3 regions of the Paenibacillus sp. 1SOY10 genome follow, and region 1 is predicted to be linked to each of the others. Evidence: predicted binding sites of a transcription regulator. Region 1 holds the regulator's gene; each other region holds the start of a gene.
The links. Region 1 encodes LexA, which represses DNA repair genes until DNA is damaged. Its sites were predicted from a motif close to CGAACATATGTTCG; they were not measured.

Region 1 (9,925 bases):
TCCGCGTTTAGTCCATATTTATGAACCAGCAGATCATGAGAGCGCTTGGCTACCTCAAGCTTGTCCTCCCGAGTAATGGCTTGTCCACGCTCATCAATCGTCCCGACAACGACGGCACCGCCATATTTATGAAGAATCGGCGTTACCTGCTCGAACTTCTCCTCACCGTCCTCCAGGTTAATGGAGTTAATGATCGATTTGCCCTGGCAATATTGCAAGGCTAAATCAAGCACCTTCGGATCGGTAGTGTCGATCATCAGCGGTACCTTAACCTTCTTGACCACAAGTTCGAGGAATTTCTCAATATCCTCCGCCTCATCACGATCCGGGTCTTGCACGCAGACATCAACGACCTGAGCACCATTTTTGACCTGGGCACGGGCAATTTCAGAGGCTTCTTCATATTTGCCTTCCACAATCAGGCGTTTGAATTTCCTTGATCCCAGAACATTCGTTCTCTCACCGACAAGGTAAGGACGATTGGCCGATTCAATGTATACGGGCTCGATGCCCGACAAGGCCGGTAAATGATCTCCGTCCAACTCACGCGGACGATATTCACCAAGCGTTCTAGCCAGAGCTTCGATATGAGCCGGGGTTGTTCCGCAGCAGCCGCCGGCAATGTTCAACCAACCGGATTCGGCAAAAGCCGACATTTTGCGAGCAAGCGAATCCGGTGATTCATGATAATGTCCGTTCTCGTCGGGAAGCCCCGCATTAGGATGACAGCTTACCGCAGCTTTAGCAATACTGGACAATGTACGGATATGATCGCGCATAAATTCCGGTCCGGTCGCGCAATTGAGGCCAATGGAAATCGGCTTCAGATGCTCCAGCGAAATATAAAAGGCCTCAATATTTTGTCCGGCCAGCGTTGTGCCCATCGGCTCAATTGTGCCCGATATCATGAGCGGCAGAGTGATCCCCGTCTTGGCAAAAGCCCGCGTAATCGCGATACTCCCCGCCTTCACATTAAGTGTGTCCTGCGAGGTCTCCAGCATAAGCGCATCTACCCCGGCTTCGATCAGAGCAATAACCTGCTCCTCGTAGCTGTCCGTCAAGCCATCAAAGGTAACTCCACCGGTAACAGACAAAGTCTTGGTTGTGGGTCCCAAAATCCCTACCACATAACGTGGATGCTCCGGTGTGCTATACTTTTCTGCAGCTTCAATCGCCAGCTTGGCGGCTGCCAGATTAATTTCGCGGGCCCTATCCGATATATCGTATTCAGCCAGCACGACAGATGCCGCGCCAAACGTATTAGTCTCAATCAAGTCGGCTCCAGCCGCCAGGTACTTCTCGTGAATTCCCCGTATAATGTCCGGACGGGTGAGCACGAGCATTTCATTGCAACCATCCAGGTCTTCTCCACCGAAATCGGCAGGAGCCAGGTTTTCCTGCTGAATCATAGTGCCCATCGCACCATCAAGGATTAAAATTCTTTCTTTTATTCTCTCAAGCAGGCTTGGTTTACTCATGATCATGTCCCTCCCGTAAAACGTTAAGATTTAGTTTAACAGAATGAAGCGTTGAAGAAAAGAGGTCCGGCCTCATCACTTCGGGAGAATTCATGTGCTCTGCTCCGGTCTGCTCATTCGTGTTGGCTTTGCGTTTTGCGCCCAACCTACTATAATGTAATAGCACATGCTCTACCATTGAACTGAACCATAAGAAAGCCAGGTGATTTGATTGATCAGCATCATTATGGTGGCCCTTGTAGCCATCGAGCATATTTATATTCTTATTATGGAAATGTTCCTCTGGACCAGTCCACGTACAATGAAGACTTTCGGCACCACACCGGAACTTGCCCACGCCACCAAGCCATTAGCTGCCAACCAAGGACTCTATAATGGCTTTCTTGCTGCTGGGCTCATCTGGGGGCTGCTTCATCCTCATGCACAGTTCGCCACCCAGATTCAAATCTTCTTTCTTGTATGTATCGTGATTGCTGCGCTATATGGCGGGGCTACAGCTTCACGGTCCATTATTCTGAAGCAAGGAGCACCGGCGTTGATTGCCTTGCTGCTGGCGATCTTCTCCTAATTATCGGCTCAGCCAAAGTAGCCAGGTAGTCAAACAACAACGGCGGTGCAGGATCATTTTATCCTGCACCGCCGTTTATTTATTAGGATTATTTAAATTATTGGACCGTAAATGACTTCGAAGGCATTGAGTGTTGATCCCGAGCTGTCACATGAGAGATTACTTTGTAGGTACCCGGCCCATCAAACGATTGCTCCAGCACATAAGTGCCATTCCCAGCAGAGGTTACGGTAACTTGACCGTGCTCCCCTTCAGTATCATCTTCACGCCAGAATTCAAAAGTCACCTCGTCGGCATCGTCTACCTTTTGCTCTTGATGGGTAACCGTAGCCGTGAAGGTCACCGTCTCCCCAATTTGTACAGGATCAGGGGTTACTTCGAGTTGAACCTTGATCGGTGCCAGAGAGAAATTCTCCATGGCCGTTGATTCCGTACGCGCACAACCGCCAAGTAAAGTCAGCGTCAGGATAAAAGCGGCCAGTAACCACCCGCTTCTCTTCATGAACGATTCCCCTCTCTACGATCGCCTATGCTTTTCAGGTGCGGTATCTTGAAGTTGATCTGTTATTTTAGCCCGGCGATAATATCGTATAGCTCCGTTAAACGGGCAATTTCATAATTAGGTACAATCTCATCATTGCGTGATTTATGCTCGCGGTTCACCCAAACTGCGGTCATGCCAACACTGAGAGATCCCTTGATATCCGTCGTCAGCTTGTCTCCGACCATAAGCCCTTCACTTGGCTTAATGTCCAACAATTCCATGGCATGCTGAAAAATAGATGGGTCGGGCTTCCCCTTCCCAAAGCTGCCAGAAATCAGGATCTCATCGAAATAAGGCGCCAGCTCCGGCACCCCGTCAAGCTTCTCCTGCTGGAGTGCTGGACAACCATTTGTCAACAGCAGCAGCTTAACCTTCCCTTGTAACTCCTTAAGCACCTCAAAGGTTTCTTCATAAATGTGAGGACGGGAGCGACGCTCACGCCCAAACTGTTCTGCCAGTTCCGCCGCCAGCTCCTCATCCTCAACCCCAAGGGCCAGCAGTCCTCTTCTCCATGACTCTTTGCGGTACACGGGAGCCAGTTGCTCCAACTGACGAAACTCCGGTTGTTCACCAGCAGAGAATGTAGCCCATAATCCCTCAAACGGGTTGATTCCAATCATGGTCGTGAACGGGTAGGTCTCATAGGATTCATACAACCCTCTCGCCTCACGTCGAACAGCTTCTTCAAGCTGCTCGGCGTGAAAGCCTGCGCCGGCCTTCTTCACCGCATTTTCACAGGTTGCCGCGAAGGCCTCCTTCACACTGCGGTCATCCCAAAGCAATGTGTCATCCAAGTCAAAACAAACCGCTTTGATCGTCATCTGTTCCTTGTCACCCTCTCGGTCCTGTAAACCTTATATATAGAAGACTATTCTCTCTCAAGCTTGACATGATGCGTATTAGCGTATAACTCCAGCCGTGCGGCCATCGCTTCAACGTCAAACCGGTTACGATTCCGGTAAAATACCCATTTAGGCTCACGCGTCTTCGGTTCGATTACAATTTTGTTTGCGCTAACCTTGATTTTATTAATGTTCCCTGCGTCCAGCATTTTGTCACGGTTGAATTTCGACGTATACAGCCAGCTCTTGTTAATTCGCAGATACGGCTTGCGAAGATAAAGGGCAACGGCAAGCACCATGTACAAAATGATGGTCGTCCAATACAAGAATGAGCTTACTTGTTCGGGTCCACTCATCAGACCCACTGTAGCGTACATCAAGGCTAACAAGAACAACACAACAGGTAAAATAATGTTGCGCCCCTTGAAGACATCCCCATCCCCATTTGCTCCCAAAGAGCTTCGGGAACCTGGATTGCTTTGTCCACGTCCTACATTCGGCCCCTTTCCTTTCTTACTCATTTTCACTCGATTCCGCTCTACTTTGCGGTCAAACGAAGCCATCTACGTTTCCTCCCTATTTATCTACAATCTCAATGGAATCAAGCTGCTGCCGAAAGTTCTTGCGCACGTTCTGCAGGTAGGTTTCCCGAAGTTGGGCCCTTTCCAACACCTCGTCCTGCGTCAGTCCTTCCGTTTTATGCTTGCGAGCCAGTTCATTGATTCGTTGTACCAAAGCATCAATATCCATAAATTCCTCCTGCTTGTTTGTTTGCGGTATTTCCCTTGCAACGTTCAAAATACACTAGGTACTTTGATATTATATAGGGCATTAATTCCTACTTTGACATGAGAAAAAGAGCTTGTCAAGGCGCCCAGGTTCACCACCAGGACTCTCTCCTACAAGCTCCTAACTATAGATGTATACTCCAGATGTATATCCCTGCCAGAATCCATTTTGTTCCATACTATCTGACTTACCTTCTGAATAATACCAATGGCCTTATCGGGCAGGCAGCAGAAGAACATCTCCCGCTTGAATTCTACTGGTCCCCAGTCCGTTGATCTGCTTCAACTTCTCTACATAGATTCGCGTATCCTGATTAGCAGGTTTATGTTCTACAGCGATCTCCCATAGCGTGTCTCCCGACATAACAATCACTTGGGCAAGCTCAGTCTCTGCTAACTTATCATCCGATGAAGCGGCTAACGCTGTTACGACACCGGTGCAAGTGACAACCAAAATGACCAGTAAAGTAATCATCTGGAAGAATCGGCGCTTAGGCCAGGTGCTCTTATGTAAAATTCGCTCGACGACGGGACGACGGAAGGAAGGCTGCTCATAGATGCTTTGATAGGAACTATATTTCAACATAAACTCATACCCCCAAACAAATGTTCTCATTTCATAATTCGACTATATCACGAACGTTTGTTTGATTCAATAGTTTATTGCGAACATTTGTTCTTTTTTTTATTTTCATCCCATGTTAGAACTAATGTTTGTACGAACGGAAGTTCTATGTTATAATTTTTCCAAACGTTACTAAATGGGGTTGATCCGAAAATGTCAAAGGTATCAAGCCGTCAGCAGGCTATTCTTGAATTTATAAGAAATGAAGTGCGGGCTAAGGGATATCCTCCTTCCGTCCGAGAGATCGGTGAAGCTGTTGGACTGGCCTCCAGTTCAACCGTTCATGGACATCTGGACCGGTTGGAGAAGAAGGGCTTTATTCGGCGCGATCCGACGAAGCCTCGGGCCATTGAGCTTCTGGGACAGGATGTCTCGGAGAATTACAACCTGTTCTCTCATAGCGTTGCGCGTGTTCCCGTCGTAGGGAAAGTCACCGCCGGGATGCCAATTACAGCAACAGAGAATATTGAGGATTACTTCCCACTCCCCGAGCATTATGCGGGTGGCGCAGAGATCTTTATGCTTTCCGTCGTCGGCGATAGCATGATCGAAGCAGGCATACATAGCGGAGATTACGTCATTGTCCGCCAGCAGCAAACGGCTAACAACGGAGAGATCGTTGTAGCTATGACGGAAGAAGACGAAGCTACCGTCAAGACCTTCTATAAAGAGAAGGACCACATTCGTCTCCAGCCGGAGAACTCCACGATGGAACCACTGCGGTTGAAGCATGTTACAATTCTGGGCAAGGTCGTCGGATTGTTCCGCGATTTGCATTGAATAACAAATAGGACAAAACGTGATGCTCTATCCGTTTTGTCCTATTTGTTATAGTACGCATACAGCCTCATCCTATGGCCGTCCTCTCCATATTCATTCATCCCAGCGGAGATCCAGCATCTGGGGCGTATACCCCGTTTTTTCTCGACGTCCTCTTGTACTCCATCCCAGGCCAGAGCGTTCCGATATCCACCATAACTTCAATCTGGAGCGCCGCCGTTGGTATCTCTTCAATTCACTTATCGCCATAGCCACAACCTCCTTGGCTATAAGTTGCCCATCTTTGAATAAATCATGTAAACATTTAGTATTTTCAGAAATCAAAAATTTACCTGTACACACTAAAACTTAACCTTCCCTTACAATAATAGCTTCTCGAACAAAAAACCCTTGAGGACCATATCCAGGCCCTCAAGGGTTTTTCCCAATTTTAGTACAATGTCATATATTGATCGCGTTCCCAAGCGTGAACTTGAGTACGGAAGATATCCCACTCGATTTCCTTCAACTCGTAGAAGTGAGTCAAAGCATGTTCGCCGAGCGCTTCGCTTACTACTTCACTGCGCAGCATTTCGCCAAGTGCTTCCTTCAGATCCGATGGCAAGCTAGGAATTCCTTCCTCTACGCGTTCCTCTTCGGACATGATGTAAATGTTCCGGTCTACGGGTTCAACCAATGGAAGCTCTTTGCGGATACCGTCAAGCCCTGCTTTGAGCATAACAGCCAGTGCCAGATACGGGTTGGCCGCCGGGTCCGGGTTACGAACCTCAACGCGAGTGCTAAGGCCGCGGGAAGCCGGAATACGAATCATCGGGCTACGATTGCTGGAGGACCAAGCCACGTAGCAAGGGGCTTCATAACCAGGAACCAGACGTTTGAAAGAATTGACCGTCGGATTTGTAATCGCCGCCATGGCACGGGCATGCTTCAGGATACCAGCCATGTAATAACGGGCTTCTTCGCTAAGACCAAGCTCATCGCTCTCGTCATAAAAGGCATTGACATTATCTCTGAACAGGGATTGGTGACAGTGCATTCCGGAACCGTTCACGCCAAACAACGGCTTAGGCATAAATGTCGCATGCAATCCATGATGGCGAGCTACCGTTTTAACTACCAATTTGAAGGTTTGAATTTGGTCAGCCGCTTTGATCGCACTGGCATATTTGAAGTCAATCTCATGCTGGCCTGGAGCTACCTCATGGTGAGAAGCCTCAATTTCAAAGCCCATTTCCTCCAAAGTCAATACGATTTCGCGGCGGCAGTTCTCACCCAAATCGGTTGGTGCCAAATCGAAATAACCACCTTGGTCGTTAAGTTCAGTAGTTGGGTTCCCCTTCTCATCCGTCTTGAACAGGAAGAACTCAGGTTCTGGACCTACGTTCATCGACGTGTATCCCATCTCTTCAGCTTCCTTCAAGACGCGCTTCAGAATACCGCGCGGGTCACCAGCAAACGGTGTACCATCAGGCATGTACACATCGCAAATCAGACGAGCCACACGATCTTCAGTAACCCAAGGGAAGATAACCCAGGTATCCAGATCCGGGAAAAGATACATATCGGATTCTTCAATCCGGACATAACCTTCGATGGAAGAGCCGTCAAACATCATTTTATTATCCAAAGCTTTCTCCAATTGGCTTACCGGGATTTCCACATTCTTGATGGTCCCTAGCAAATCCGTAAACTGCAGGCGGATAAAGCGTACATTCTCTTCTTTGGCAATGCGTAAAATGTCTTCTTTGGTGTACTTCGAATAACTCACACGAACCTCTCCCAACATTTAAATTATTTTTTGAAAAAACGGGACAATTCTCCCTGAATCAGAGACACCTGACCATGCTTGCTTCCTGTAACCAATTGCTGCTTTAGCATACGATAGATTTGTGAGTCCGTCATCTCCCGACGTTTCTCTTCCGTATCCTTCGTAATCACGGTTGCTTCCTGAGACTCCCGGGACATCGGGTTCATCACCTGCTTAATGCCTGCGATATTGACACCTTTATCGATGAGTCCTTTTATTTCAAGCAAGCGTTCCACGTCATTCAGGGAAAACATCCGCTGATTCCCCGACGTGCGGGCAGGCACGATAAGCTCATGCTGCTCATAGTATCTAATTTGTCTTGCGGTTAAATCCGTAAGCTTCATCACAATACCAATAGGAAACAAGGCCATATTTCTGCGAATTTCCTCACTCATCGCTATCAACCTTCCAGTTAAGTTATCATGAACCTATCATATGTCAGTTATCCTGACATGTCAATAGATGTGTTAGGATAACTTACAACAAGTTGCGGTCCTTCATGGTCTGCAGCGCAGTGAGTAAGCCAAATTTGACATGCGAATAGGTTAACCCGCCTTGCATATATGCAATGTATGGAGCACGAATGGGAGCATCTGCCGAAAGCTCCAGGCTTCCTCCCTGAACAAAGGTCCCGGCGGCCATGATGACCGGATGCTCATACCCAGGCATGTCCCACGGCTCTGGAACCACATGACCGTCTACCGCTGCCGCCCGCTGAATCCCTTGGACAAAGGCAATCAATTGCTCGGATTTGTTAAAGGCAATGGCCTGAATTAAATCCGTCCGCGCATCCTTCCATCCTGGTCTGCTCTCAAAGCCCGCCCGCTCGAACAGGGCCGCCGCCAGTACGCTACCTTTGATTGCTTGTCCCACAATGGTCGGGGCCAGAAATAACCCCTGATAGATTCCACGCGTGGTTCCAAGCATCGCCCCTACCTCGCCGCCGATCCCCGGCGCTGTCAGGCGGTAAGCAGCAAGCTGTACAAGCTGGCTACGGCCGCAAATGTATCCCCCGGTCTCAGCCAGACCTCCGCCTGGATTTTTGATCAATGATCCGGCGATCAAGTCGGCGCCAACCTGTGTAGGCTCCCGCTCCTCCGTAAATTCGCCGTAGCAGTTATCGACGAATACAATCAGATCGGATTTAATAGCTTTTACCCGTTCCACCATCTCGCCAATCTGTGCTACCGTAAAGGAGTTACGCCAGTCATACCCCCGGGACCGCTGAATACCGACAACCTTGGTCCGGTCATTTATATTCGCTTGAACAGTGTCCCAATCTACTTCTCCAGTAGGCAACAGGGCCGTCTCGCTATAAGTAATGCCAAAATCCTGAAGCGAACCGCTGCCATCGCCGGGTACGCCTATCACCTTATGTAACGTATCATACGGGCGTCCTGTAATATAAAGCAATTCATCACCAGGGCGCAACACGCCAAACAAAGCGGTGGCTATTGTATGTGTCCCTGAGGCGAAATGCGGCCGGACCAGCGCCGCCTCGGCGCCAAATACGTCCGCATATACCAGATCCAGCACCTCACGTCCGCGATCATTATAGGCATACCCCGTAGAGCCTGCAAAATGGTAGTCGCTAACCTGATGGCGCTGGAAAGCCTCTATTACCTTCCATTGATTCTGATCAACGATCCGGTCAACATCCCGAAAACGGGATTCTACCTGACGTTCCGCGGCTTCCAGCCAATGTACGATTTCTTCTGCAAATACTGCCATGCTTAAGTTACCTCTCCCTCAACCGGTTCGTTCGTGTTGCTTTTGTTTCGTTCACAATATGGGGTTTGATGATCCATTTTTCTTATCCAGCTTCATATCCTCGGTACGGATAGTCATCAGTTCCAGTCTTCCCGGAGAGCCACCTGCATACTGGTTCAACAGTCGTACCGCTTGCTGCCGAACAGAGCGCTCTATGACATTACGAACATAGCGAGCATTGCTGAATATCTGCTCGCTTTCACATTTCTCCCGTAGCAAATGCTGCTTTAGCTTGAGTATCGCCTGTGGCATCAGAATATAGTCGCGTTCCTTGGCCATCCCTTCGGCAATTTGGATAAGCTGATCAATAGTGTAATCAGGAAAATCCATTTGAATCGGAAAGCGGGAAGGCAGACCCGGATTAGTCGACAGGAAAAAGTCCATCTCATCCGAATAACCGGCCAAGATCAAAATGAACTGATTCTTATGGTCCTCCATGGCTTTGACAAGTGTATCAATCGCTTCCTTACCAAAATCCTTCTCCCCACCGCGCGCCAGGCTGTACGCTTCATCAATAAACAAGATACCGCCGAGCGCCTTCTTCACCAGGTCACGCGTCTTCTGCGCCGTATGGCCGATATATTCGCCCACCAAGTCCGCTCGTTCCACTTCAATTAAATGGCCCTTGCTAAGCACCCCCAGGCGCTGAAACATCTTGGCGACGATACGTGCCACCGTGGTTTTGCCCGTTCCCGGATTCCCCTTGAATACCATATGATAAAC
Region 2 (9,925 bases), on a different contig from region 1:
CATTATTTAATGGCTTTTCGCAACGGAGACACCGCGCGTCTAATTGAGCTGTGCCTGAACTGCACCGATGATCCAATGGCCGTGGCAGGAGCCATCATCCAGCAGTCCTTGCCGTCCCAATCGATGCAGCCAATGATGGTTGGGTATTCCTCCTATTCCAGCATGTCATATGGAGGAGGGAATTCGCTCATCATGGTTGCCTGACCAAGGGAGGCCAAATGAATGAATCATGTACCTTATGTCGTTGAACAAACAGCTCGCGGCGAGCGGAGCTATGATATTTATTCGCGATTGCTGAAAGATCGAATCATTATGGTGTCAGGAGAAATTGAGGATCAGATGGCGAATGCCATCGTAGCGCAGCTATTGTTTCTGACTGCCGAGGACCCGAAGAAGGATATCCAGATGTATATCAACAGTCCTGGCGGATCGGTAACCGCCGGATTCTCTATCTATGACACGATGCAATTTGTGCAGCCGGACATTTCAACGATTTGCACAGGCATGGCGGCGAGCTTCGGGACGATTCTGCTGGTTGGTGGAACCAAAGGGAAACGGCTCGCTCTGCCCAACAGTGAAATTATGATTCATCAACCTCATGGGGGGACGCGGGGACAGGCGTCGGATATGCTGATTCACGCGAACCGTATCATTCAGCATCGCCAGCGGCTTAATAAGCTGCTAGCTGACCATACGGGACAGCCGCTAGAGCGAATTGAGAGGGATTCGGATCGAGACTATTTCCTCACCGCAGAGGAAGCGGTAGAGTATGGCCTGGTGGATAAAGTTATATCTGCTGCTGAATGAACAGTTGCATGAGGGAGAGTAATTCAGCAAATCCTGCATGAGTTCCCCCCCACAAACGATGCTCAGTAGGGCGGGGGAGGTTCCTCAAATCAGAAACAGCCTTGGCAGCGAGTTAACTCACTGCTCAAGGCTGTTTCTTGCTCTTGGAGAATATAAGTCGTTACGAATTACTCCGCATTCAGTACGAACTTGTCAATTACATGCTTCACGCCATCCTCGTTGTTGCTCAGAGTGACGTAATCGGCGATGTCCTTGAGTGCGGGAATTGCATTGGCCATAGCAACGCCTAGACCGGCGGCTTCCAGCATTTCATGGTCATTCCACGAATCACCGATCGCAATGGTTTGTGAGAGATCGCAGCCAAAGTGGCCAGCCAGGAATTTCAGCGCATGGCCCTTGGTGCCTTCATGGTGCATAATCTCCAGGAAGTTTGGCTTGGATTTGGTCACATGTACGCCATCTCCCAGTAGCTCACGAATTTCCGGAGCAATCTGGTCCAGATAATCTGGCTCGTCGATGATGAGCATCTTAGGCGTTGGCTGGGCAACCAGCTTGGAGAAATCCGGCTCCACATAATAAGCGGTTCCATTAAGGGTGGTGTAGTCGATCAGCTTCTGGTTCTCTTCACGGGCATACAGCTTGTCATCAATATAGGTTTGCAGATGGAGGTTACGCTCGATACAGAATTCAAATAGCTTGTAGGCAGCCTCCTGCGGCATATAGCGTTCATACAGCACTTTCTCGTCCAGCAAATTCTTGACCAGGGCTCCCTGGTAGGTAATAATCGGCACGTTAAGGCCGGTTTGGCGAGCGATGGCCTGTGCTGAAGCATAGGCGCGGCCCGTCGCCAGGGTAACGACGACGCCTTGGGCAACTGCTTGCTCAAGAGCCTGCTGCGTGGCAGGAGTCACTTCTCGGTTGTCGTTAATCAGCGTGTCGTCGATATCGATAGCTATCAGTTTGTACAATGTTCTCTCTCCTTTTTTATCTAAGTTGCCTAAGCGCCTATGATTATTCTTCAAGAAACACCAGACCGATGAAATCATCAAACTCCAGGTTCCCGAAGTAGTGTTTGACGTCGAGGCCATCCAGAGCTTCCTTGACCGCAGTATCTTCATATTTAATGCCTCTAAGCTTGTCCTCGATATCGGTAACGTCGCCCACGCCGAAGAAATCACCATAAATCTTGATCTCCTGAATGTATCCGTCCTTAATATTCATCCGCAAGTCGATAATGCCTACCGGGAATTTCTTGACATGCTTCACGTTGCTTTCGGGGGACAATCCATAGTTCCAATCCCAATTCTTGTAGCGCTCTTGAGATATCTCATGAATTTTGCTCCAGTCCGCTTCGGTCAGCTTATACTGAGGAACGGCCTGCGGCTCCATGCCGAAGATGTGGCGCAGTAATTCACTACGGAATTCTTCAATGGTCATGCCCTGTTCCAGAAAATCAACGATGTTGGCAACCCGGCTGCGCACCGATTTGGTGCTTTTGGATTTAAATTTCTCCGGATTTGCATGAAGCGAGGCTTGTACATCCTCCAGATTCAGATTGAACATCAGCGTGCCGTGGCTGAACATCCGTCCACGGGTAGCAAATTGAGCGTTGCCGGAAATCTTCTGTTCGCCCACTTGAAGGTCGTTGCGTCCAGTCATTTCGGCATTTACGCCCAAGGATTTAAGTGCTTGAACGACAGGCTCGGTAAATTTACGGAAATTATGAAAGGATTGTCCATCATCCTTGGTGATGAAGCTGAAATTCAGGTTGCCCAGGTCATGATATACAGCTCCGCCTCCGGACAGCCGACGCACAACCTGAATGCCATGCTCCTTGACATACTCCTGGTTAATCTCTTCAATCGTGTTCTGGTGCTTGCCAATAATGATGGATGGCGCATTAATATAGAACAACAGATAGCTGTCATCCTCCAGTGGCAAATGGCGCAGGGAGTACTCCTCGATGGCCAAATTGACGGACGCATCCGTAATTCCTTCGTTATCAATGAACAACATGGTTCTCATCCTCCTATTTACACTTTCAAACCTGATAGGAAAGCTCCGATATGTAGATGTACTTGCTCACTCTTTATTGTAAACCAATTGTCCCGGAAACCAAAGGGAAAAGGTCTGTTCAATTCCGGTTATTGACGTGGGGGGACCGAAAACTCCATAATGAGGGCATTGAAGCTTGCTGTCAGGCGCATAGCTGTATTTATAAATGGAAGAGGGATTCGTAATGGATTTGGAAGTATACGGACATGGGGGAGACTTACTGACGGCCTCGGCTCGTTATGGTGTGGACGCGCAGCAGGTGACGGATTTTAGTGCAAATATTAATCCGCTGGGGCCACCTCCAGGATTGCTGGATAGGTTGAGCGAGGCCCTTGAGGGCATTGTCCGCTACCCGGACCCCGGTCATCGCAGGTTTGTGGCTTTGTTAGCGGAGCACCACCGGACGGATGTGGCCGGCATCGTTGTTGGCAATGGTGCAGCGGAGAATATGGCACTGGCGTTATTGGGCCTGGCACCTGACAAGGTAGGGATTGTGGAGCCTTGCTTCTCGGAATATCGTACATTGGCTGAGCAGTTTGGTTGCCTTGTAATGTCGGTATATGGGGGAGAGGAGCGTCAATTCCGGGCGGAGTCGGAGGAGGTAGAGCGGCTGATTCGGGATACGGATTTGATCTTCATCGGCCAGCCCAACAATCCGAACGGTGTGCAATATACGCTGGACGAGTTGCGTCGATTTGCGGCAGCGGGGGAGCAACATGGTACATATGTGGTTATGGATGAAGCCTTTATTGATTTTATCCCTGCAGAGCAGCGCTGTACCCTGCTCGCAGAATTATCGTCTTACCCACATTTGATTTTGATTCGGTCGATGACCAAGTTTTATGCGATTCCAGGGTTAAGACTGGGTTATGCGTTGGCTAGTCCCGAGGTAGCTGACAAAATGAGAGCGGTTCAGGTAACCTGGAGCGTTAATTCACTGGCCTTGGTCGCCGGAGAATTTTGCCTGGGAGTCAGCGGGGACTATGAGCGAGCAACGCTGGCTCTCGTAGAGCAGCAACGAGATTGGCTACGCCGGGAACTTGAAGAGTTAGACTGCGTGACTTGGCCAAGCCAGGCCAATTTCCTGCTGGTTCGATTGCCGGAGTCCTGGACTGCATCTAAGATGCAAGAAGCCTTGGGGCGGCGGTCGTTGCTGGTGCGTAGCTGTGCCATGTACGCTGGCTTGACGGAGCGGGATATCAGGCTCGCCGTTAAGGAGGCGGCGGCTTGCCGTCAATTAATCAAGGAGATGAAGGAAGTCATGGGGGGAACGGGAAGATGACGACACCATTTTTGGAAGCACAGCCAGGGGCGGTGTATCCGTCCCGGGTATGGCCGGGCCTGCAATTGAATTACGGAGAGCGGCATTTGCTGCTGGAGGCCCCCGAGGAATTGGACGGGCTGGGTAGCGCCGTTTTTGGTGGAGGAAGTGGAGGGGTCAAACGGATGGCCAACATCTACGTGGATCGTTTCTACCGCTGCGATGATCCGGTAAGGGATATCGCAGAACTGCTGCGAGAATGGGGGTATCCCGCCGCGGGCACGGCCGGACTATTGACGGCCGTTCAGCTTCGCCATGCGGCGGTAGCGGAGGAGCGCAGCGAGGACTTCGCCGTCTTCTGCTGTGCGACGGCGGGGGTGTCGAACGCCGCGCGCGCAGGCGTTCGGCGGACGACGTTCCCGGCCTCCTGGACGCCGGGAACGATTAATGTGCTGCTGGCCGTAGATGGACGGCTGACGCCGTCCGCGATGGTCAACGCCGTAATCACGGCGACCGAGGCCAAGACGGCCGCGCTGGGCGACCTCGGCGTATGCGACGCCGAGAACGGGCTTCCGGCCACCGGCACCACGACCGATGCGGTCATGCTTGGCGTGAGTCAGCGGGCCGAATGGCCGCTATTGCACGCCTATGCAGGCACCGCTACGGACCTGGGCGGCATGGTGGGCCGCCTGGTCTACGCCGCCGTGAGCGAATCGCTGCGCGTGGGCGCAGCGGGAGCGCGCGGGTGATGGCGGCGTGGTGGGTGCTGCCGGTCGCGTACCTGCTCGACCGGCTGCTTGGCGATCCGCGCTGGCTCCCCCACCCTGTGGTGGGGATGGGCAAGGTGATCGCCGCGCTGGAGGCGGCCATCCGCCGCCTCGCCCCTGCCCGCCACTACCGCGTGGCGGGCGTGTTGCTGCCGCTGCTGGTCGCTGGCGGCAGCTTTGCTGTGACCTGGGCGCTGCTGCGCTTGCTGGCCCAGGTCAGCCCGTGGCTGGCGGCCGCTGTGGAGGCCGCCCTGATCTGGACGACGATCGCCGCCAAGGGCTTGCGCGACGCGGGGCAGGACGTGGCCGGGCACCTGCTGCGCGGTGACCTGCCTGCGGCCCGCCGCGCGCTCGGGATGATCGTCGGCCGTGACACGGCGCACCTGGATGCGCCGGAGACCGTGCGCGGCGCCGTGGAGACCGTCGCCGAGAACATCGTCGACGCCGTTGTGTCGCCGTTGCTGTTCGCCCTGCTGGGCGGCGCTCCGCTGGCGATGGCTTACCGGGCGGTCAACACCCTCGACTCGATGGTCGGCTATAAGAACGACAAATACATCGATCTCGGCTGGGCCTCTGCCCGGTTGGACGATATCGCCAACTACATTCCAGCTCGCTTCACCGCAGCGCTTCTGTTCGCCGCTGCCGGGGCGCTGCGGCTAGACGCCCGAGGAGCTTGGCGGGCTGTGCGACGCGACGCTTCCGCTCATCCCAGCCCGAACAGTGGCTTCCCGGAAGCGGCGGTAGCTGGTGCACTGGGCGTGCGACTGGGCGGGGAGAACAGCTATCATGGCGTAACCTCGTTCCGGGCTTACATGGGCGACAAGACGAGAGAGCTTGAGCCAGAGGATGTAGAGAAAACGTCCAAGCTGATGTTTTGGGTGGCAAATGCCCTGGTCATTCTGGGAACGCTGGCGCTGCTGGGCATGGAGATTCGCTAGAGCCCTCCAAACGGGGCTGAACAAAATAAACTAAGCTGAATAAAACAAACGGAAGCTAAAATGAGCTAAATGTGGTGAACAAAGCAAGCTTTCGAGAGCTGGTAGGGGGCTAGCTAGAATGGAGGATGCAGTCACGGTGGTCCTTCAACCCCAAGTTGCCCGCTTTTGAAGTAAAACGATACTGGGGTCATTAATGAGACAATGAGATTTTAGAATTAACGGGAAACAGTCCCGCTAATTAACGCGTGACAGGCCATAGGCGCACTTTATAGGGAATATGTCATGCTAATATCGGCGTTATTATTTCCTGTTAATTATGAATTTTGCGGACTTGCTAGGGTGGATGTTGTAGCATCGGCAAGCGGAGTCCCACACTAGTCTTCAGGCCCTTGATAATTCAACATGTTTTAGTTTTCAATAACCGATGAGATTACCCACTGTGTACAATGCAAGGAAAAAAAGGAGGCGGGAGGATGGCGGCAACGGTAGAATGGTGGCTGGTACGGCATGGGGTGACTGCTTGGAACCGCGAACGCCGATATCAGGGGCATAGTGATATTCCGTTATTAGCTGGAGTAAAAGCTGGGCTGGAAGGGCTGAAGCGGGAGCTGAAGGGAGTCGATTTCGCGGCAGTCTACGCCAGTGATCTACGTCGCTGCCGTGAAACGCTGGCAACAGCCCGGCCCGATTTAATTGGAATCATGCAGCCCGACTCCCGCTTGCGGGAACTGAATTTCGGTCATTGGGAAGGCTGCACGTATGAGCAACTTAAGGATAATGAGAATTACCGGTCATGGATTGATCATCCTCAGATGGTGACCCCGCCGGGGGGAGAATCCTGGCAAGCTTTTGAGGCGAGGGTGATGGACCTATACGCCGAACTAATGACCATCTCGCAGGTGCTGGTGCGAGCGGCAGCAGGACAAGAGGCAGCCCCAAAAGGGTCAGTAGAACCTGATTTGTCACCAGATCGCCCTTTGCATTTGCCGCCAGACAGCCTGTCTTCCCATACGCCGGTTCATGGCATTGATAAGCCTCCGACGACTATAGGGGACAAATTTCGGGAGCCAACGAGTAATTCCCCCTTACATCTATTGATAGTCACTCATGGTGGGGTAATTGCAAAGCTTAGCTCACTTGTCCAGCCAGAGCTAAATTTCTGGGATACCCGGGTGGCACCCGGAGGCATCCAGCGACTTAGCCTTGCCCTATAGAAAAGTAGTGAATAAGTGGATGGAGGGAGAAGCATGGTGAGCGAGTTGAATGGGTATCCGGTCTGGTGCTGAACCAGTGAGCTTAATCCAATACAGCCCTAGCCCTCCTTTTTTAACTTGTTCATTAAGACGGCTTCACCAAGCTGCCAAACTCTGTGTTTGCATAGGTTTACGGCTGGGGTACGATCCGAATATCTATGAAAGTGTAAAGCAACAGAATAACGAAAACAGCAATGAGTGCAGTAGATAAAATGCCTTTCCACAACGATCTTCGCATCCCGGATTTCCATTTCCTAGATATGTTCTTGACGACTTCGGCCTGAGCCAGATTGCGTTCAGCGTGATTGCCGGACAACTCCCCGGCCATAGCTTGTAGCTCAGCTTGGCATTCCGCACAATTGGCCAGATGTTCCTCGATCAGAGCCTTGCTATCCCCGCTGCATACCCCATCCTGGTACAAGGGTAGCAAATCTCGGATGACCTCGCATGATACTTTCATTTCATCGCCTCCTGTAATTGTTTTTTTGCCCTGTAAAAAATCAACCTGGCCCAGTTATCGCTCTTCCCAAACAACTCACCAATTTGCAAGAAGGGCAATTCGCCAAACACTCTTAAGGTAAAGATTTCCTTATAGGGCTCTTTAAGATGATGTAGCTGCTGGTGCAGTTGCCTGGCAATATCCTGATTTGAAAAGTCCCTGACTGGGTCCGAGTTCCTGTCAGGAAACTCGGGGTCCAGGGCCGGAGCCAAACGTGATCGTTTATCGGCAAGCGAGAAGTAGGTGTTCTTGGCAATTTGGCACAGCCAGACGTACAATTTGCAGCTTCCGTTAAACTGGTTAATCTGCTTCATGGCCTTGAAGAAGGTCTCTTGAGTGATTTCCTCTGCAACCGCTTCGTTCCGGCACAGGGTTAATACATATTTATACACGTCAGAAAAGTATTCCGCGTATATCTCTCCGAAGTCCGGCACTCTCTCACCTCCTGTCTATAAGACCCGGTATTCGCCAAAACGTTTCAAGGTTTTTTAAATTCATCATACTAGATTGCTTTGACAAGAACATATGTTCGCAATATAATTACAGACATAAGGGAGGATAACGGGAATGGACGTATATGACAAGCTGACGATACTAGCCGATTCGGCCAAATATGATGCCTCATGCTCTTCAAGTGGGGTGGAACGGGGTGGAGGAAATGGAGGCTCCGCAGGCAATACGGTGGCTTCGGGAATTTGCCACAGCTTCGCGGCGGACGGACGATGTATTTCCTTGTTGAAGGTATTGCTGACTAACGGCTGCATTTATGATTGCAAATATTGTGTTAACCGCAGATCTAATGATACACAGCGGGCCATGTTTACACCTGAAGAGCTGGCGGAGCTGACGATGAACTTCTATCGTCGTAACTATATCGAAGGGTTGTTTCTAAGCTCAGGCATCATGCGAAATCCGGATTATACTACAGAGCAGTTAATTCGGGTGCTGGAGCTGTTGCGGAGGACTTACCATTTTCGTGGATATATACATGTCAAGGCAATTCCGGGCGCTGATCCGGCGTTGATCTCCCGGCTTGGCCTGCTGGCAGATCGGATGAGTGTAAATATTGAGTTGCCCTCTCAGGATAGCTTGCTCCGGCTGGCACCTGACAAGAATAAGACGGATATTCTCGGGCCGATGACGGCTATACGTCAAGGTATTCGTGAGAATAGTACGGATGTGGTCAAATACCGTCATGCCCCTCGTTTTGTACCTGGAGGACAAAGCACACAGATGATTGTTGGAGCGACCCCGGATAGCGATTTGAGCATTCTGAAGCTGACCGAGGCGTTATATAGAACATATGAGTTGAAACGGGTTTATTATTCTGCTTATACCCCGGTAGCCGAGCATGCCCTGTTGCCGTCCATCGACAGCAAGCCCCCGTTGCTCCGGGAGCACCGCTTGTATCAGGCAGATTGGCTGCTGCGCTTCTATGGTTTTGAAGCCAAGGAACTGCTTGACGAGAGCACGCCGAACTTCAACCTGATGATGGACCCCAAGTGCCATTGGGCGATCCGACATATCGAACATTTTCCCGTGGATGTGAACAGGGCGACTTACAACACCTTGCTGCGCGTACCTGGCATTGGCGTAAGAAGTGCCAAGCGAATTATGGCAGCGCGCCGAACGGGAAGCCTTGATTTTCACGGATTGAAGAAGCTGGGTGTGGTGTTGAAGCGGGCGCAGTATTTCATTACCTGCTCAGGCCGGAGACTGGAAGGGCTCAAGGTGAACGAGAGCACTATTTTAAGATCGCTGCTGTCCGGCAAGGAGATTGAGATGTATCTACCCCGGCCGAAGGTAGAGCAGCTCACTCTATTTAATGAAACAGAGCTGGCAGGTATAGGCTCACCGAGAGGGGAACCAACACCATGGCTGCTTGGCTAACGGAAGCGGCGTATGGCTATGATGGCAGCTTTGACGGCTTGCTTAGCTGCGTGTTCGATAGCTTTAAACGGAAGGAGGAGCTAGTTGATCTCCGCTCGGATGCTGACCCGCAATATACGTTGTTTCAAACCCGATTTGTCGAGACCTGTGAGGAGAAGGCAGCTAGGGTCTACAAGGGAATTGGTCAGAAGATATCCCCCGCAGCTCAAGAGCTGGTACGTCGAGGCTTCTTGACTTGTGACCCGCAGAAGGATTTGTTGATTTACCGCTTCTTGCGATTAGGCTTTGCCAAGGGAAGCGCAGTGATGGGGATGCTGACCGATCATACGGTGTATCGGTTGAACAAAGCGGTGCGCCATTTAAATACGGAGACCCATGCCTTGACGGGATTTGTCCGCTTTTCGGTGTATGATGAGGTGCTTGTCTCCGTGATTGAGCCAAAGAATTACGTTCTC
Region 3 (9,925 bases), 960 kb from region 1:
GCAGCATCATTTTCGTACCCAACCAGATGAACAGGATCGTTGAGAGCATGATGGTCAATACTCCCCATTTGCCGTATAGGGTGAAAAATTGCAGGATCTCTTGTCCCGTCGCAAAGCCTGCTCCAACGACGGTGCCAATATAAGTGAAGGCAATTTGCAAAATTTTCACGGTATTTTTCATGGTTTTCCCCCCGGCTCTTGTGCTATATATAGTACAAGGTATGTTGTCCAGGAACGGGACATGACTTAAAACCTGTAGCGATAGCTGAACAAGCCAGCCGTCCGGCAGGAAGTAAGCTTAGGGACTCTGACTTGCCTGAGCTTTCGCTATAGAAAAATGATCTTTGGAGGAAAAGGTATGGAGTTATTAAAACAAAAGATCGCCCAGCAAGGCGTCATTGTTTCGGACCAGGTACTGAAATTGGACGGATTAATCAATCACCAGGTAGACCCTGAGCTTACGATGCAAATGGGCAAAGAGTTTGCCAAGCGTTTTGCGGGCAGCGGCGTTACCCGAGTTATAACGGTGGAGTCGTCAGGGATTGCCGTGGCATTTGCAACGGCTTATGAATTGGGTGTGCCACTGGTCTTTGCCCGGCGCAAGAAGACGCTGCTGGCAGAGGCAGACATGCTATGCGAGCGGGTCCCTTCGTTCACGAAGGGGATCGTTACGGATATTCTGGTGTCACGAGAATTCATTGCGGACACGGACAAGGTGCTGTTCATCGACGATATCATCGCCAACGGCGATGCTGCACGAGGGCTGATCAAGATTATTAGCCGTGCTGGCGCCGAGTTGGTGGGAGCAGGCATTATTGTGGAGAAATGTTTTCAATCCGGAGCCCAGGCGATTCGGGATCAGGGAATTCGATTGGAGACTTTGGCGCGGATTGCTTCGCTGGAGGGCGGACAAATTACGTTTGCCGATTGAGCAACAGGGAGTAAAGGAAAAACCGCCAATTTACGGTTAATCCTTTGCAGGCCTTCGTTTTTTCGCTATAATGGGGATTACTAGGGAGAGGAGGCTTAAAGAATGGGGAAAGAATTATCGGTAGATGCAGCGTTTTTTCTGACGAAATTGTCCGAGGCAAAGATTACGTTTGAACGTGCTCTGGATTGTAAACATACGGAGTTTGATGACCTTTATCCCTATATGCTTGAACATCCCCAGTTTTTTTGGTACAAACGCTATGTCGCATGGTCGGAATTATTAACGATAGCAGGGCTGTGCCAAGAGCTTGATGTACCCTGGAAGGAAGAGTTCAGTCCGCAACAGGTGGGGTATCTGGAGCAACGAGTGATGTCGGCCAAGGTGCTTGATTTCTGGTTTGAGACTAATGATAGTAAGGAACATGCTTCGCGTTAAAAGTGCAAGTGCAAGTTCAACAAGTAAGTAACGCTAGTGTGGTAAATATGCAGTATAGAAAGACTCCGCCTGGTCTGACCATCGGAGTCTTTTGATTGGATAGTTGGGAGGTCACTTTCCATGATTTCGGACGAGCAGTTGGATCAGTATCGATTGTCCGGCGAGAAGGTGCGGGTGGTGCGTGATGGTATCGAGAGTAATGATATTCGGGGCGTAGTCGTAGCCTGGGATGATACTCATGTGCTGATTCGCAGACCGAACCGCAACGTAGTCAAGCTGGATCGTAATTATATTTACCAGCCTTCCCGGGAGCCGCGGGCTTCTCTGGAAGGTCTGAACGAATAAATCGGCGTAAGCAGAATTATGCCGAAGTGAGTAGGGAGTCTCCGATAGGGAGGCTCCCTTCGCTATGTGCGCTTGGCTCTGGACCCGGCAGGGACTTCCCCGCTGCCGCTCAGGTAAGCGCGCATACGCTCGGATACCTCCTGCTGAAGCGCGGACCAGAAGATGTTCATCTTGCCATGGAAGCCCCGGCAACGATATTCCGCCCGAATACCGTGCTCATCCTGGCTAATTCGGTAAATCTCGATGTTCCGTTGCCGGAATTGACCGTGGATTTCCGCCAGTACAACGGATGCCCGGCTCTCGCCGTGCCGAATAAAATCAACATAGACGCCAGGACTCTTGAGTACCCCACTTTGCTCCAGAACCCGTGCATCCCGCTGAAATATGCGTTGCAAGCATTCCAGCAGCAGCGCACTCTTGATCAAGGCCAAATCATCTTCGTTGAGACCAGGAACGGCCATGCATCAACACCCCTTAATATACGAACTTATGTTCTTATCATACTCCTGTTTCGATGTATTTATCAAGGGGATGGCTTATGGAATAAGCTGGATGGGGCGGCTTGCGAACGTGGTTAACGCTCCCGAATAAATTTGCTGCGGAAGCCGGTTGGAGATAACCCCTCCTTCCGCGAGAAGCAGGAGGAGAAGTGGGAGACATGGTGGAAGCCAACCTCGTCAGCGATGCGGGCAACGGACCAGGAGGTCTGTAGCAGTAACCGCTTGGCCTGCTCGATTCGGTAATTTTGCAAATAAGCGATAGGTGTCATTCCATAGGCCTTGAGCATACTTTTGGCTAAATAATTCGGGTGATAGTTCAGTTCATCTCTAAGTAGGGAGTTCGTAATGTTACGGGTGTAATTGTGGCGGATGAAGAGCTCGATTTGTTCGGCTAATTGAATGGCCGTGGCATCGGAAGGGGAGGCCAGATCACGGTCGAGATGCTGGAGGAAGCGTTGAAAGGAGGCCTGCCTGTTCCAGTTACGCAAGGATTGCGGTTCATGCTCCTGGGCGAAGAACAGGTCGAGTACCTCCATGGCCTTGGGAGCGATTATCCTGTGCTTGGGAAGGAAGATCGAGCAGACATCCGCATGATTGACGAAGGCTTTCTGTTTATGATTTTCAATCAATTGGGCTTGCCCTTCCAGACAATCATCCATCGAAAGACACTCGTTCCAACTGCCATAGGTCTGGAAATGAATCCAGATGATCTTTGTCTCCTCCTGGCAGGGAGCGGCGCCATAATGATGTCCATCGGGACGCAGGATCAGAAATTCCCCTTCATGCACCTCCCAGCACTGACCGTCCTCCGCCACTGGAAGCATGCCCTTAATCACAACAATCAGGTCGAACACGCCGATACAGTTGCGGTTAATATGGTGGTCACCTTCATCGTAAGAAGCATGACCGCAATCCACGAAATAGGGAATGGGCGGAGAAATGAAATGCAAGATGGATGAGTTCACGGGTTACCCTCCAAGCAGGTTGAGATTATTAAAAATCAGGTTGTAAACCTCCGTTTTTTATTAGAATACAACATGCTTTAATGTAATTAAAGCGCTTACTCCAATGTTGAGAAAATATAATTGGGGCGAACGCGGCATTTAGAAGTCAAGGAGGAGAACTTGATGAAGAAGGCTTTGATGGGTGCAATGGTGTTGATGCTGATCATGGTCATGGGGCTCAGCGGCTGCGGAGGAGCAAATACAGATAATCCATCCTCGGCGGGGACGGAGCCGAAGCAAAATGAAGGCAACGTCGCGAAGACAGATGGCAATGGTACTGCCACGGGTGGCGAAGCACAGAAGGTAGTCTTCTGGACGTTTGTGGATGCGCATCAACGGTTCTATGAAAGTATGGCGGACAGTTGGAATAAGGCTTACCCTGATAAGGCCATCGAGCTTGAAGCGACGACGATTCCCTATGATGATATGCATACCAAGCTTCTGGTTGCCTTGCAGTCGGGCGTGGGAGCACCGGATCTCGTGGATATCGAGCAGAGCAAGTTCCCGAACTTTATGAAAGGCACGCCACAGCTTGTTTCTCTGAACGACATCGTCGAGCCTGAGCTAGGTAATATTGTTAAATCGAGAGTGGAGATTTATAGCAAAGAGGATACGTATTATGGGATCGACTATCATGTTGGAGCCACGGTGATGTATTACAACAAGGAGATTCTGGATGCAGCCGGAGTTAATCCGGATGATATCGCAACGTGGGCTGATTTTGAGAGTGCAGGGAAGCAAGTGCTTGCAAGCACGGGCAAGCCGATGATTACGTTTGAAGGCAATGGGAACTGGTCCTGGTGGCCAGCGATCAGCCAGCAGGGTTCCGATCAGGTCGATGCCGATGGGAATGTCACGATTGATACCCCGGTTAATGTCAAAACGATGGAGTTCTTTCAGAAGCTGGTGAAGGAAGGAGTCGCTGCGGTAGCTCCCGGGGCTGGCCATGATACAGAAGAATATTTCGGTTATATGAATTCCGGGAGCGCGGCTTCCGTCTTCATGCCCTTCTGGTTCATGAACCGCTTCACCGATCATATCCCTGACCTGTCAGGCAAAATCATGATTCGTCCGATGCCCGCCTGGGAGGAAGGTGGCAATCGTTCGGCAGGCATGGGCGGCACGGCCACCTCTATTACCAATCAGGCCAAAAATCCGGAGCTGATGAAGGAGTTCCTGACCTACGCCAAGTTGTCCAAAGAAGGCAACTTGCAAGTATGGAAGCAGCTTGGATTCGATCCAATTCGGACCGATGTATGGAGCGATCCAGCTATGAAGGAATCTAACAAATTTACGGATTATTTCGGGGATGATATCTTCGATACACTGCTTAGCGTGAAGGATGAAATTGCACCGGTGCATATTCGTGAGCGATCACCGGAAGTATTTGATGCCGTTCGCAACAAAGCGATGCCAGAAATCTTCATTAACATGAAGGAGCCGGCTCAGGTGTTGAAGGATGTTCAGAGCAGCTTGAAATAGTGGGAGCAGGAGGCTAATCATGCAGCTAGAAAGAGAGCTGGATCCGGGGAAGATACGGAAGGAGCCGCGTAAAAAATGGGGCAATTCACAGAAAATTGCCCCTTACGTATTTGTATTTCCGTTCCTTCTGTCGTTTGTGCTGTTTTTTGCCTATCCGCTAGTTAGTGCCGGGGTGATGAGCTTTCAGGAGGTGCTGCCCGGAGAGGTATCATTTGTAGGGCTGGACAATTACCGGGCTTTATGGAATGAGGACTTCGGGGCGGCATTATACAACAGCAGCCGATATACTTTGTGGACGTTGCTGCTGCTCATTCCTGTCCCCATGCTGCTGGCCGTGCTTTTAAATTCCAAGAGAATGGTGTTCAGTCATTTTTTCAGATCCACACTGTTTATCCCGGCCTTGACCTCGGTCGTGGTAGCAGGCGTCATCTTTCGATTGATCTTTGGAGAATTGGATGGAGCGCTATTAAACACAATACTCCATTGGTTTGGCCTTCCTAGCCAGAAATGGCTGTATAGCTCCAGCTTGGGGATGGTGGCGTTGGTCGTGTTAGCTGGCTGGCGGTGGCTGGGCATCAATGTGCTATATTTTCTCTCAGCCTTGCAGAGCATTCCCGGTGAATTGGTTGAGGCGGCCCAGATTGACGGAGCGGGTAAGCTGAGAAGACTATGGAGCATCACGATTCCCATGCTGAAACCCATCACCATTTATGTAGTGACGATTACAATCTATGGCGGCTATGCCATGTTTACCGAGAGCTATATGCTCTGGGCAGGGAAGCCATCTCCTCAAAATATCGGGTTGACGATGGTTGGTTATATTTATCAGCAAGGTTTTCAGTATTTTAATCTTGGCTTCGGCTCCGCCATTGGCCTGACCCTGTTAGCCATTACCCTCATCGTCAGCATGGTGCAATTGGCCTTGACCGGCATGTTCAGGAAGGAGGAGTAGGCATATGCGGTTATGGGCTAGTAAAAAACGCCGAATCAACGCCTCTTCCCTAGCGATGCTGCTGCTCTTTGTCCTGCTCGCGATCTTGATGCTCTTTCCGCTCTATGCGTTATTCCTGGCTTCGCTCAAGCCGGCGACCGAGCTGTTCAGATATGGCCTGAATGTACGGCTGGATGTCCCTCTGATGAGTCTGGATAACTATAAAACGATCTTCATGGGTGAAGGGGCCGCAGCGAACTATTTCGGCTGGTATAAGAACAGTCTCATCATTACGTTGCTATTCACCTTGCTCAGTCTCTTGTTATCCTCTATGGTCGGCTATGGACTTGGCATGTATCGGTTCAAAGGGCGGATGCTGATCTTCACGCTGGCGCTGGTCGTCATGATGATTCCCGTAGAGATCATTCTGTTGCCACTGTACAAGCTGACCATCACACTCAAGCTGATCAACACGGTCTGGGGAGTGATTTTGCCCTTCGTGGTTGCTCCCTTGCCGATTTTCTTCTTCCGTCAATTTGTCCTGGGGCTACCGAAGGATTTCATGGATGCAGGGAGAATGGATGGCTGCTCGGAGTATGGCATTTATTTTCGTATTATGGTGCCCCTGATGGCTCCAGCGTTTGGTGCTATTACGATCCTGCAGGCCATGAATAGCTGGAACAACTTTCTGTGGCCGTTAATTGTACTACGAACGACGGAGCAATTTACGCTTCCTATCGGGCTGGCTTCCTTCGTGACGCCGCTAGGGAATAATTACGAAGCGCTAATCTCGGGGGCTGTGCTGGCGATATTGCCTATTCTGTTGCTATTTCTGTTCTTCCAGCGGTATTTCATTGAGGGTCTGACGGTTGGCGGGGTAAAAGGGTGATGCGCCTTAAAGTTAATCTCTAGTTGTACTTTCCTGAAATTTATGGTAATGTATATTTCGTTGCCGCATTTCTTGATGATGGCGACAACGAAATATGCGGTCGTGGCGGAATTGGCAGACGCGCACGGTTCAGGTCCGTGTGGGCTAACCCCCGTGGAGGTTCGAGTCCTCTCGACCGCATTACAAAGCTCCTGGATTCCTTTTGTGGGATTCAGGAGCTTTTTTTTATGAAAAAAACAGACTTATTCCTTAAAAAAATGATATCAAGCTTTGCTAAGCCCTGTGTTACTGTAAGGTTAGCAGGACTGTAAAATGAGATGATGAGATCGTGGCTGAAGCAAGGGGGGCATATACATGAGGGTGTTATTGGCGGATGACGAACCGGTTATATTGCGTGGATTGAAAAAACTTATTCCCTGGGATGAGCTGGGGCTGAACATTGTGGGTGAAGCTCAAGACGGGCATGAGTTAAGAGAGCTGATACCGGAATGCAGGCCAGATCTGATTATCAGTGATATCAGTATGCCAGGCCTGAGCGGAATTGATATTATCAAGGAGCTTCACGAGCAAGGGCGCCCGATAAAAGTTATATTTATAAGCGCTTATCAGGAATTTGCATACGCCCAGCAAGCTGTACAATACGGGGCGCTGGACTATCTGGTCAAGCCGGTGAGCAAGCCCCATTTGGAGTCGGTCTTAAGACGGGCAGTGGATATGATTCGTGAGGAGAACGAAGAAGAGCGTACCAAGGAAAGGCTTGATCATTATGAGCGTAAGCATCGCACGGTAACGATCAGTGAATACCTGGATAGTCTGATGGACGGAAATCAACGAGCGGCCAACGAACTCATCCGCATGGGAGCGTTCACCCTAAGTCGCTATACGAGCATCTGTCTCATAGAAATTGATGATGAAATAGGCGGAGAATCCCACTGGGCAGAACGTGAACGGAAGCTGGTCCATTTTGCGCTGAATAATATTATGAAAGAAACACTCGATAGCTGTAATAACTGTCTGATGTTTGTGAAGGATGGACGTTATGGTATCCTGGTTCAGTTCGAACACCCCGAAGAACCGAGACGGCTCATCGGGAACTTGCATGAACAAATTACCTCATTACTCAAGCTGAAGTTATCGGCAGGAGTCGGGCAAGCCGTGTCCGGGATTGAGCTTGCGGATGTATCTTATCGAAGTGCCTTGAAAGCGCTGCAAACCAAATATTTTACTGGACTCAATCAAATTATCAACGCGGAAGAGATGGAACAGGAAGCTACAGCGGATGGAGTGCCCGTGTTATCGGAATTACAGGAAGAGATCATTAAGGCGTTGTGTTCTCAGAATAAGAAGCTGCTTGAGGAGGTGACCGACAGCCTTCGGATGGGGGTGATTAGTCAAGCCAAAGGGAACAAGTCACTAGCCGTCACTAGTATGTACAATACAGTGCTGAGACTGGAGCAGGAGCTTACGCAGTTTGGCGTCCATTCCCGATTCTCTCGGGGGGCAGAAGATTCCCTTCTGGAGAGGCTGACGGGTCATGCTACCTTCACGAGTGCCATGGATGAACTCATGACTATGATTCATCACATGTTCGAGCAAATAAGTAGTAAGCTGGCCAACAAGGAGGTGGCTGAATTATCAAAAGTGAAGGCGTATATGGAGGAGCATTACGCCGAGAATATCACTTTAGAATCCATAGCCGCCATGATCTATATGAATCCATATTATTTCAGTAGCTTCTTCAAGAAGCATACAGGGAAGAATTTCAAGCAAGTTCTGACGGAGGAGCGGATGAAGCACGCTATCGGACTTCTGCTCACCACGGATCTGATGATTTATGAGATTGCCGAAGCAGTTGGATATAACAACGCCAGACATTTCAGTGATATGTTTAAGAAGCTGTACGGCAAGCTGCCCCAAGAATACCGGCAGTCCGCCAGGGCGGAACAGGGGGCAGAATGATGGGGTTCCGCAGGAAGAAATTCAATAGTATTTTTGTCAAATTTGCAGGCTCCTTTATTCTGGTAGGGTTAATTCCTCTGTTCACCTTAAGCCTCTTCTCCGTCAATACATTTACGAAATATGTAGAGCGGTATACGACCGGGAATTTGCAGCAGATGGTAACCTATATGAGCTATAATTTGAATTCGACTTTTAATGAATATAATGAACTTTCCAAGCTGATGTACACTGGTAAATACGAAACCTTCATCGAAAGCTATAACCAGAACCAATTACATAATGTCAACGAGTTGGAACAGATCAACAATATTCCGATCCACACCTTCTTGAAAACGCTTCTTTACAGTGATAATTATATCAGCAGCGTGTATTTTATCCGGGCAGAGGATGGCAAGGTTTATGATCAGGAAAGGTTTAATAGAGGGATGGATGAAGCATTGCTGCCTTATGAGCAATGGATAGCACAGATGCGTCTTGAGCCATCGAAGGTGGCTCTCTTCCCGACACATTCCGATTCCTACTATTTGTCATCGAACCGCAGGGTATTTACGATTGGCCGAAACCTGATTGATATCTCGGGGAAAGTGACGGCTGAACCGAGGATTGCCGGGACGTTGTTTATCGATGTGGACGCGAGGTTGTTCGAGCAGTTCTTCAAAGAGCTTAACCTTCAGGAACAAGATCAATTATACTTACTCGATGGCCAAGGCAATGTCTACTTCTCTATTCAAGGAGAAGCTGATTCCCCCGAGGAGACAGACGTAGTGAAGGCTGATCACGGGATGCTCGTCATCTCTGAACCGATACCGTTCCTGAACGGAAGTCTTACCGCACGGATTCATCGGGCCTCCTTGTTTCAGCAATTGCTGTCGGTTCGCATGACCGTATTTATAGCTATTGCGCTGTGCGCGCTGGCACTCATTGTAACGGGAACCTTGTTCTCGAGAAGATTGTCTGCGCCGATTCTGACATTAATGAGGCAAATGAACAAGGTCGAGTCAGGGAATTTCAATACTCATGTGGAAGTGAGCAGCAATGACGAGTTAGGTAGACTTAGCCACAGCTTCAACCGGATGGTCGATCGATTGAAGACTTACATTGATGAAGCTTATGTAGCACAGATCAAGCAGAAGCAATCGGAACTGAATGCGCTAAAAAGCCAGATCAGGCCGCACTTCTTGTACAATACGCTTGAGGTTATCCGAATGAGTGCGGTAGATAAGGACGACCATGAAGTGGCCGATATGATTTTATCTTTGTCTAATCAATTGAAGTATGTGATTGATTATGGAGATGAGAAGGTAAGTATTCAAAGCGAATTGGATAATATCAAGGATTACTTCTATATTATTTCGGTTCGCTATGACCAACGATTTGATTTGCATTGTCATGTGGCTCCGGACGTTGATATCAACTGGCCTATTCTTAAGCTCTCCCTGCAACCGATTG

Region 2: the regulator LexA is predicted to act here: its motif matches at 8,099-8,112, upstream of AC1VOR_RS20400 (putative DNA modification/repair radical SAM protein).
Region 3: the regulator LexA is predicted to act here: its motif matches at 2,194-2,207, upstream of AC1VOR_RS04490 (YhjD family protein).

What each region holds. Positions count from the first base shown of each region.
Region 1 covers NZ_JBXENK010000001.1:11,844-21,768, reverse strand. Annotated here, with positions in the region: gene metH (methionine synthase) at 1-1,478, opposite strand, end outside; gene AC1VOR_RS00100 (DUF1304 domain-containing protein) at 1,705-2,046, shown strand; gene AC1VOR_RS00095 (FixH family protein) at 2,144-2,548, opposite strand; gene AC1VOR_RS00090 (HAD family hydrolase) at 2,611-3,411, opposite strand; gene AC1VOR_RS00085 (hypothetical protein) at 3,459-3,995, opposite strand; gene AC1VOR_RS00080 (DUF896 domain-containing protein) at 4,009-4,182, opposite strand; gene AC1VOR_RS00075 (LysM peptidoglycan-binding domain-containing protein) at 4,435-4,806, opposite strand; gene lexA (transcriptional repressor LexA) at 4,999-5,625, shown strand; gene AC1VOR_RS00065 (hypothetical protein) at 5,719-5,874, opposite strand; gene glnA (type I glutamate--ammonia ligase) at 6,056-7,411, opposite strand; gene AC1VOR_RS00055 (MerR family transcriptional regulator) at 7,417-7,827, opposite strand; gene AC1VOR_RS00050 (methionine gamma-lyase family protein) at 7,910-9,163, opposite strand; gene AC1VOR_RS00045 (AAA family ATPase) at 9,215-9,925, opposite strand, start outside.
Region 2 covers NZ_JBXENK010000012.1:32,807-42,731, forward strand. Annotated here, with positions in the region: gene AC1VOR_RS20350 (RNA polymerase sigma factor) at 1-204, shown strand, start outside; gene clpP (ATP-dependent Clp endopeptidase proteolytic subunit ClpP) at 223-807, shown strand; gene AC1VOR_RS20360 (Cof-type HAD-IIB family hydrolase) at 975-1,775, opposite strand; gene lplA (lipoate--protein ligase) at 1,819-2,823, opposite strand; gene AC1VOR_RS20370 (pyridoxal phosphate-dependent aminotransferase) at 3,047-4,144, shown strand; gene AC1VOR_RS20375 (adenosylcobinamide amidohydrolase) at 4,141-4,872, shown strand; gene cbiB (adenosylcobinamide-phosphate synthase CbiB) at 4,872-5,828, shown strand; gene AC1VOR_RS20385 (histidine phosphatase family protein) at 6,302-7,042, shown strand; gene AC1VOR_RS20390 (zf-HC2 domain-containing protein) at 7,212-7,541, opposite strand; gene AC1VOR_RS20395 (RNA polymerase sigma factor) at 7,538-8,014, opposite strand; gene AC1VOR_RS20400 (putative DNA modification/repair radical SAM protein) at 8,148-9,470, shown strand; gene AC1VOR_RS20405 (TIGR03915 family putative DNA repair protein) at 9,455-9,925, shown strand, end outside.
Region 3 covers NZ_JBXENK010000001.1:976,720-986,644, reverse strand. Annotated here, with positions in the region: gene AC1VOR_RS04510 (YkvI family membrane protein) at 1-181, opposite strand, end outside; gene AC1VOR_RS04505 (xanthine phosphoribosyltransferase) at 359-931, shown strand; gene AC1VOR_RS04500 (hypothetical protein) at 1,034-1,366, shown strand; gene AC1VOR_RS04495 (hypothetical protein) at 1,487-1,711, shown strand; gene AC1VOR_RS04490 (YhjD family protein) at 1,774-2,172, opposite strand; gene AC1VOR_RS04485 (AraC family transcriptional regulator) at 2,286-3,176, opposite strand; gene AC1VOR_RS04480 (ABC transporter substrate-binding protein) at 3,339-4,697, shown strand; gene AC1VOR_RS04475 (carbohydrate ABC transporter permease) at 4,717-5,649, shown strand; gene AC1VOR_RS04470 (carbohydrate ABC transporter permease) at 5,654-6,517, shown strand; tRNA gene AC1VOR_RS04465 (tRNA-Leu) at 6,614-6,697, shown strand; gene AC1VOR_RS04460 (response regulator) at 6,872-8,476, shown strand; gene AC1VOR_RS04455 (sensor histidine kinase) at 8,476-9,925, shown strand, end outside.